Blastococcus saxobsidens DD2: one gene and its partner. The protein of the gene in region 1 interacts with the protein of each later gene in a pairwise test. Links are inferred from orthologs where the notes say so. Each region holds a gene or a part of one and is shown in the gene's direction. Other genes may lie near its edges. The genes, in order: BLASA_RS09970 and BLASA_RS22960.

Region 1 (3,263 bases):
GCCACCACGCCACGCACGGCCGTCACCGGCGCGCGCGGCGCCGGGCGTGCCGCACCGCGGCCCGACCTGCGGCTGGTACCGACCGGAACCGCTGCGCGGCCGCGCCGTCCGGCCCGCGGTTCGCTCCGCTCGCGCCGGGCACCGTTCGTGCTCCTGGTCGTCGCCCTCCTCGGCCTGACCACCCTCGGGCTGCTCGTCCTCAACACCGCGATCGCGGTGGACTCGCTGAAGGCCACCCAGCTGCGCGCCGACAACGCCGCCCGGGCCCAGGAGGTCCAGCGCCTCGAGCAGCTGGTCGTCTCCGGCAGCACCCCGGCCGCCGTCGCCGCCGCCGCCGTGGCCGCCGGCCTGGTGCCCGCCGGTGTCGCCGGCTACCTGGTGCTCGGCGCGGAGGGCACCACCACCCTGCGCGGCACGCCGGAGCCCGCGCCGCAGCCCCCCGCGCCGGAGCCCGCGCCGGCACCGGCTCCCGCACCGGCTCCCGGGTCCGCCCCCGCCCCGGCGGCCGCCGTCCCGGGTGGGAACTGACCCGTGCCCAGCAGCGTCCACGGACCCGGCGCCGGCCCCCGCACCCCGCGCACCGTGTCGCCCGGCCGGGGCGGGACCGGACCCTTCGTGTCCCGCCGTGCCCCCGGCACGCGGCGGAGCGGAGCCGGGCTGTCGGTCGACCAGCGCGGCCGCCGGAACAAGGTGGGCCTGGTCGTCCTGATCACCCTGCTCCTGGTCGTCGTCGGGCGATTGGTGGTCCTGCAGGGCATCGACGGCGCCGCCTACGCCAGCGCCGCGGAGCAGGACCGGCTGCGCACCTACCCGATCGCGGCCATCCGCGGGGAGGTCCTCGACCGGTCCGGGAAGCCGCTGGCCTACACCGTGGACGCCTCGCGCGTGGTGGCCGACCCGACCGTCGTCCGTGACCCGGCCCGCACGGCCCTGGCACTGACCACCCTGCTCGACGTCCCCGTTCCCGAGCTCACGGAGAAGCTCTCCGCGGACGGCCGGTACGTCGTCCTGGCGACCCAGGTGACGCCGGAGACGACCGATGCCATCGCCGACCTCGGGCTGTCCGGCATCCTCTTCGAGGACGACCCGGTCCGGCTGTACCCCTCCGGCGCCGTCGGCGGCCAGGTGGTCGGCTTCGTGGGGAGCGACGGCACCGGGCTCGCCGGGATCGAGCAGACCTTCGAGGAGCAGTTGTCGGGCACGCCCGGCCGGCGCACCGTGGAGGTCGGCAGCGGGGGCAATCCCATCCCGTCGGGCATCGACGAGTCCCTCCCGGCGACCGACGGCCACGACGTCACGCTGACCCTCGACCAGGACCTCCAGTTCGCCACCGACGAGCGGCTGGGCCAGGCGTGCACCGACGGCGCGACCACGCGGGCCTCCGCGGTCGTCCTCGAGGTCGCCTCCGGGCAGGTCGCGGCCATGGGCTCCTGCCCTGGCTACGACCCGGGCGCGTACTCCCGCACCGACCCCGACCTGCTGGGCAACTCCGTCATCTCCGACGTGTTCGAGCCCGGGTCGGTCATGAAGGCCGTGACGCTGGCCGCCGCCGTGGAGGAAGGGCTGGCCACGCCGGACCGGGTGCTCTCGGTCGACGGGCACATCGAGGCGGGCGACCGCGTGGTCCGGGACGCGCACGACCACGACCCGGTGGACTGGACGGTCACCGGCATCCTCGCGAAGTCCAGCAACGTCGGCACGATCATGCTGGCCCGCGAGGTCGGCGACGGAAAGCTCGAGGAGTACCTGCGGGCCTTCGGCGTGGGGGAGAAGACCGGCATCGAGCTCCCGGGTGAGAGCCGGGGCATCCTCGAGAGCTCCGCGGAGTGGACCGAGAGCCGTGCGGCCAACGTGCCCATCGGCCAGGGCGTCTCGGTCACCACGCTGCAGATGGCGTCCGTCTACCAGGCGATCGCGAACGGGGGCGTACGCGTCGAGCCACGCCTCGTGACCTCGGTGACCAGCCCGGGCGGCCGGTCCACGGCCACCCCCGAGCCCGCCCGCACCCGGGTGGTCAGCGAGTCCACCGCCGAGGCGCTCGCCTACATGCTCGAGGCCGTCGTCGGTCCCGGTGGCACGGCGCCGCTGGCCCAGATCGAGGGCTTCCGGGTGGCCGGGAAGACCGGTACCGCGCAGCGGGCCAATCCGGAGTGCAACTGCTACGCCGGCGGCGGTTACGTGACCACGTTCGTCGGATTCGCCCCCGCCGACGACCCGCAGTACGTCGTCGCCGTCGACCTGGAGCGCCCGACCAGCGACGCCGAGGGCGGCCAGGTCGCCGCCCCGGTCTTCGCCGACATCATGCGGGCCGCCCTGACCGCCGACCGCGTGGTGCCCTCGGGCACCGCCCGCCCCGAGTTCGAGCTGACCGGCGCCCCCTGACCCGTGCCCGGCCGTGCGCACGGGCGGCGCGCGGCCGGTCCCGCGCACGTGCGCCGGCCGGGGGACTGCCGCCGGTAGATTGGAGCCCCGTGACCCCGACCGAGCCCGGGGCGGCCCCGCGGGCCGCCGGGAACCGCCCGCTGCCCCTCTCGGAGCTCGCCGACCTCGTCGGCCTCCCCGTGCACGGGGATCCCGCCACCGCGGTCACCGGCGTCACGCTCTCCTCGACCGACGTCCGCGCCGGTGACCTGTACGCCGCCCTGCCCGGAGCGCGCACCCACGGCGCGGCCTACCTGGCCGACGCCGTGGCGGCCGGTGCCGTCGCGGTGCTGACCGATCCCGTCGGCCACGCCGCCGTGACCGATGCCGACCTGCCGGTCCTCGTGGTCGACGACCCGCGCGCGGTGCTCGGCGACGTGGCCGACCGCGTCTACGGCGAGCCCAGCGGCCGGCTCACCGTCGTGGGCATCACCGGCACCAACGGCAAGACCACCACCAGCTACCTGGTCGAGGCCGGGCTCGCCGCGGCCGAGCGGTCCACCGGGTTGATCGGGACGGTCCAGACCCGTACCCGCGGGCGGGCTGCCGACGGGACGCCGACCGTGACTGCGCTGCCCAGCGTGCGAACCACGCCCGAGGCCCCCGCGCTGCACGCACTGCTGGCCGGTATGGCCGACGCCGGTGTCTCCACCGTGGTCATGGAGGTCTCCAGCCACGCCCTCGCGCAGGGCCGCGTCGGGGGCGTGCGCTTCGCCGCCGCCGGGTTCACCAACCTCGGCCGCGACCATCTGGACTTCCACGCCGACATGGAGGACTACTTCCAGGCCAAGGCGCTGCTGTTCGACGGGCGCGCCGCGGTCGAGGTCGTGGACGTCGACGAC
Region 2 (3,410 bases), 2.7 Mb from region 1 along the record:
CCGCATGGACGCCGCCCAGGACGAGTTCTCCGTGTACCAGGTCGAGGTGTGCCGCGGATGCGGCTGGAACCACCTGGACTGCTCGTACGTCCTGGGTGCCGAGCCGGAGCCGGGGCGGCAGCCCCGCCGCGGCCGGCGCCGGACGGCCACCGAGCAGTAGCCGGTCGACCGGCAGACGGCCCGCGTGACGCGCGGGCCGGGGATCGCACCTGGCGGTCCCGCCCGCTCCGCACAGCTGAAGAGAACCGCGCGTCCGGGCAGGTGCCCGGCGTCGACCGAGACAGTTCAGGAAGGGGTGTGTTCGTGCCCAGCCACGACGAGACCTCGCCCGTAGCACCGCGGGCCGGCTCGGTCCGACGGTCGCCGACCGCCCGTACCCGCAGCACCGGAGGCGGAGGCGGCTCCGGCCGTCCCCCCGCCGGCGGCTCGGGTCGTTCTCCGGTCCCGGGGCGCCCGGCCTCGCGTGGTGGCACCTCCGCCTCCCGGGGCGGTGCTCCCGCCTCCCGCCGCCCGCCGGCGTCCCGCGGTGGCAGCGCCGCCGGCCGCCCGGCCGGCAAGGGCAAGGGCACGGCGGCCCGCAGCAAGAAGCAGCGCCGCAACCGTCGGCTGAAGATGGCCGCCGGCGTCATGGGTGGCCTGTTCGCGCTGCTCTGCGTCTTCGTCGGCGTCGTCTACGCCACCACCGAGGTGCCGAGCCCCGACTCCGTCTCCACCAAGCAGACCACGGTCCTCCACTACGCCGACGGCGTCACCGAGATGGCCCGCCTTGGCGACGAGAACCGGACCAACGTGCCGCTGGCCCAGGTGAGCGAGGCGGCGCAGCGCGCGATGCTGGCGGCGGAGAACCGCAGCTTCTACACCGACCCGGGCATCTCCTTCACCGGCATCGTCCGGGCGGCCTGGAACAACCTGACCGGTGGCGAGACCCAGGGTGGTTCGACGATCACCCAGCAGTACGTGAAGAACGCCTTCCTGACGCACGACCAGACGTTCAGCCGCAAGTTCCAGGAGCTCTTCCTCGCCATCAAGCTGGACAACAACTTCTCGAAGGAGCAGATCCTCGAGAACTACCTCAACACCATCTACTACGGCCGCGGCGCCTACGGCATCGAGGCCGCGGCCAACACCTACTTCGGGGTTTCCGCCGCCGAGCTGACCCCGCAGCAGGGCGCCGTGCTCGCCGTCCTCGTCCGCAGCCCGTCCGGCTACGACCCGGAGACCAACCCCGAGGGTGCGCAGGACCGCTGGGGACTGGTGCTCGACGCGATGGTCGAGGAGGGCTGGCTGACCCCGGAGGAGCGGGCGGCCTCGGTGTACCCCGCCGTCCTGCCCCGGACCGGTAGCTCCCTGGGCATCCCCGAGGGCCCCGAGGGCCTGGTCGTGCAGCAGGTGATCGAGGAGCTGCTCGGGAAGGGCTACGACGAGCAGCAGATCAACGCCGGCGGCATGCAGATCACCACGACGATCAGCAAGCCGGCGCAGGATGCCGCGGTGGCCGCCGTGCAGCAGGTCATGGAGGGCGAGCCGGAGAACCTGCGGGAGGCGCTGGTCTCCGTCGATCCGCGCACCGGCGCGGTCATCGCGTACTACGGCGGCCAGAAGGGTGCCGGCCAGGGGGTCATCGACTACGCCATGGCGCAGCGGCAGCCGGGATCGTCGGTGAAGCCCTACGTGCTGGCCGCCGCCCTGGAGCAGGGGATCGGCATCCAGGCGCGCCGCGACGGCAGCTCGCCGCAGGAGTTCCCCGACCGGCCGGGCCTGCCGGTGACCAACTCCGGCGACGCCAGCTGCGCGGCGTGCACGCTGACCGAGGCCATCACCAAGTCGCTCAACACCACCTTCTACGGCCTGGCCTTCGAGGTGGGCCCCGAGAAGGTGCGCGAGGTCATCCGCACGGCCACCGGCCTGCCCGATGTCTGGGAGTCCGGGATCCTGGCGGACAGGAAGGTCCTGGTGAGCGGTGAGGGCTCGACCGGTTCCTCGATCGGCATCGGGGAGTACGAGCTCCGCCCGTTCGACCAGGCGCAGGGCTTCGCCACCCTGGCCGCCGGCGGCGTCTTCCGCGACGCGTACTTCGTCTCCAAGGTGACCGACGGCGCCGGCACGGTGCTCGACCAGCAGCCGGGCCAGGCGGGTGAGCAGGTCCTGCCGGCGAACGTCGTCAACGACGTCACCGTGGCGCTGAAAGAGGTCGCCTCCTACTCCCGTCGGGACCTGGACGGTGGCCGGGAGGTCGCCGCCAAGACCGGTACGCAGGGGCTCGACCGGGAGAACAACTCCGACGCCTGGATGGTCGGATACACCCCGTCGGTCGCCACCGCGGTGTGGATGGGCAACGACTCGCCTCAGGACCCGATCATCGACTCGAGGGAGCGGATCATCTACGGCGCGGGCCTGCCCGGCGCGATCTGGCAGGAGTACATGAACGCCGTCCTCGCCGGGACGCCGGAGGAGGACCTGCCCGACAAGGCGCTGATCAAGGGTGACACGGGCGACGGCGTGGAGCTGCCCGAGCCCGAGCCGGCGCCCCGGCCGGCGCCGGAGCCCGCGCCCAGGCCGGTGGTCGTCGACACCGACGGGGACGGCGTCCCCGACAGCAGGGACTACTCGCCGCGAGACCCCTCCGTGACCACGAAGCCGGTGGACACGGACGGGGACGGCGTCCCGGACGACAAGGACTTCGCTCCGAACGACCCGACGGTGACCAAGAAGCCGGAGCCGAAGCCCGAGCCGGAGCCCGAGCCGGAGCCGGAGCCGGTCATCGACGCCGACAAGGACGGCGTGCCCTTCGGCACGGACCCCGATGACAACGACCCCGCCGTTCCCGGGACCGCACCCGGCTCCCCCGCCCTGCCCCCCAACGGCAACGGCAACGGCAACGGCAACAACGGTGGCTGACCGGCGCACGGCAGACTGATGCCGTGACCGGGCCGCTCGACGAGGGCACCCCCACGGACCCCTCCGGAGTTTCTCCGGAGGGGTCCGTGGTCGTTCCACGTGGAACGCGGCCACCCGAGCGGCGGGACCGGGTGATCCCGTCGTGGGACGACCCGGTCGCCCGCCAGGCCAGCGAGGCCGTGGGCGGGCCATGGGGCCGGTTCGCCGTGACCGGCCGCGCGCTGTTCTGGACGCCGCTGCGGGTGTGCCTGCTCCTCACCACGCTCGCTGCGGCGGTGGCCTGGCTGAAGCAGGCGCCGTGCTCCGACGGCAACTGGGCGGGCTTCGTGCAGTACACCCATCTCTGCTACTCGGACGGGGTCCCGCTGTTCGCCCTGTACGGGCTGGACGAGGGGGCGGTCCCGTACCTGGACTCGGCCGTCGAGTACCCGGTCCTCACCGGTGGGTTCATGGCCGTCGCGGCCGCGCTGTCCGGCCTGTACGACCGCGCGGCGGCAGCGTCCGGCCTGCTG

The links.
Region 2: the proteins of BLASA_RS09970 (region 1) and BLASA_RS22960 interact in binary tests that used the Escherichia coli proteins (3 or more experiments, as listed by UniProt). The link is inferred for Blastococcus saxobsidens DD2 from one-to-one orthologs.

Annotation. Positions count from the first base shown.
Region 1 is NC_016943.1:2,108,474-2,111,736, forward strand. Bases 46-2,998 are described here. They hold BLASA_RS09970 (peptidoglycan D,D-transpeptidase FtsI family protein), read left to right. Parts: upstream 46-615; coding sequence 616-2,382; downstream 2,383-2,998. Other genes in these bases: BLASA_RS25390 (hypothetical protein), read left to right, coding at 148-528; BLASA_RS09975 (UDP-N-acetylmuramoyl-L-alanyl-D-glutamate--2,6-diaminopimelate ligase), read left to right, coding at 2,472-2,998. Also shown: more of BLASA_RS09975, read left to right, coding at 2,999-3,263. UniProt on the Escherichia coli protein: Essential cell division protein that catalyzes cross-linking of the peptidoglycan cell wall at the division septum. Required for localization of FtsN.
Region 2 is NC_016943.1:4,844,338-4,847,747, reverse strand. What follows is about bases 1-3,100. They hold BLASA_RS22960 (transglycosylase domain-containing protein), read left to right. Parts: upstream 1-303; coding sequence 304-2,898; downstream 2,899-3,100. Other genes in these bases: BLASA_RS22955 (glycosyltransferase family 87 protein), read left to right, coding at 2,985-3,100; BLASA_RS22965 (DUF5318 family protein), read left to right, coding at 1-160. Outside these bases: more of BLASA_RS22955, read left to right, coding at 3,101-3,410. UniProt on the Escherichia coli protein: Cell wall formation. Synthesis of cross-linked peptidoglycan from the lipid intermediates.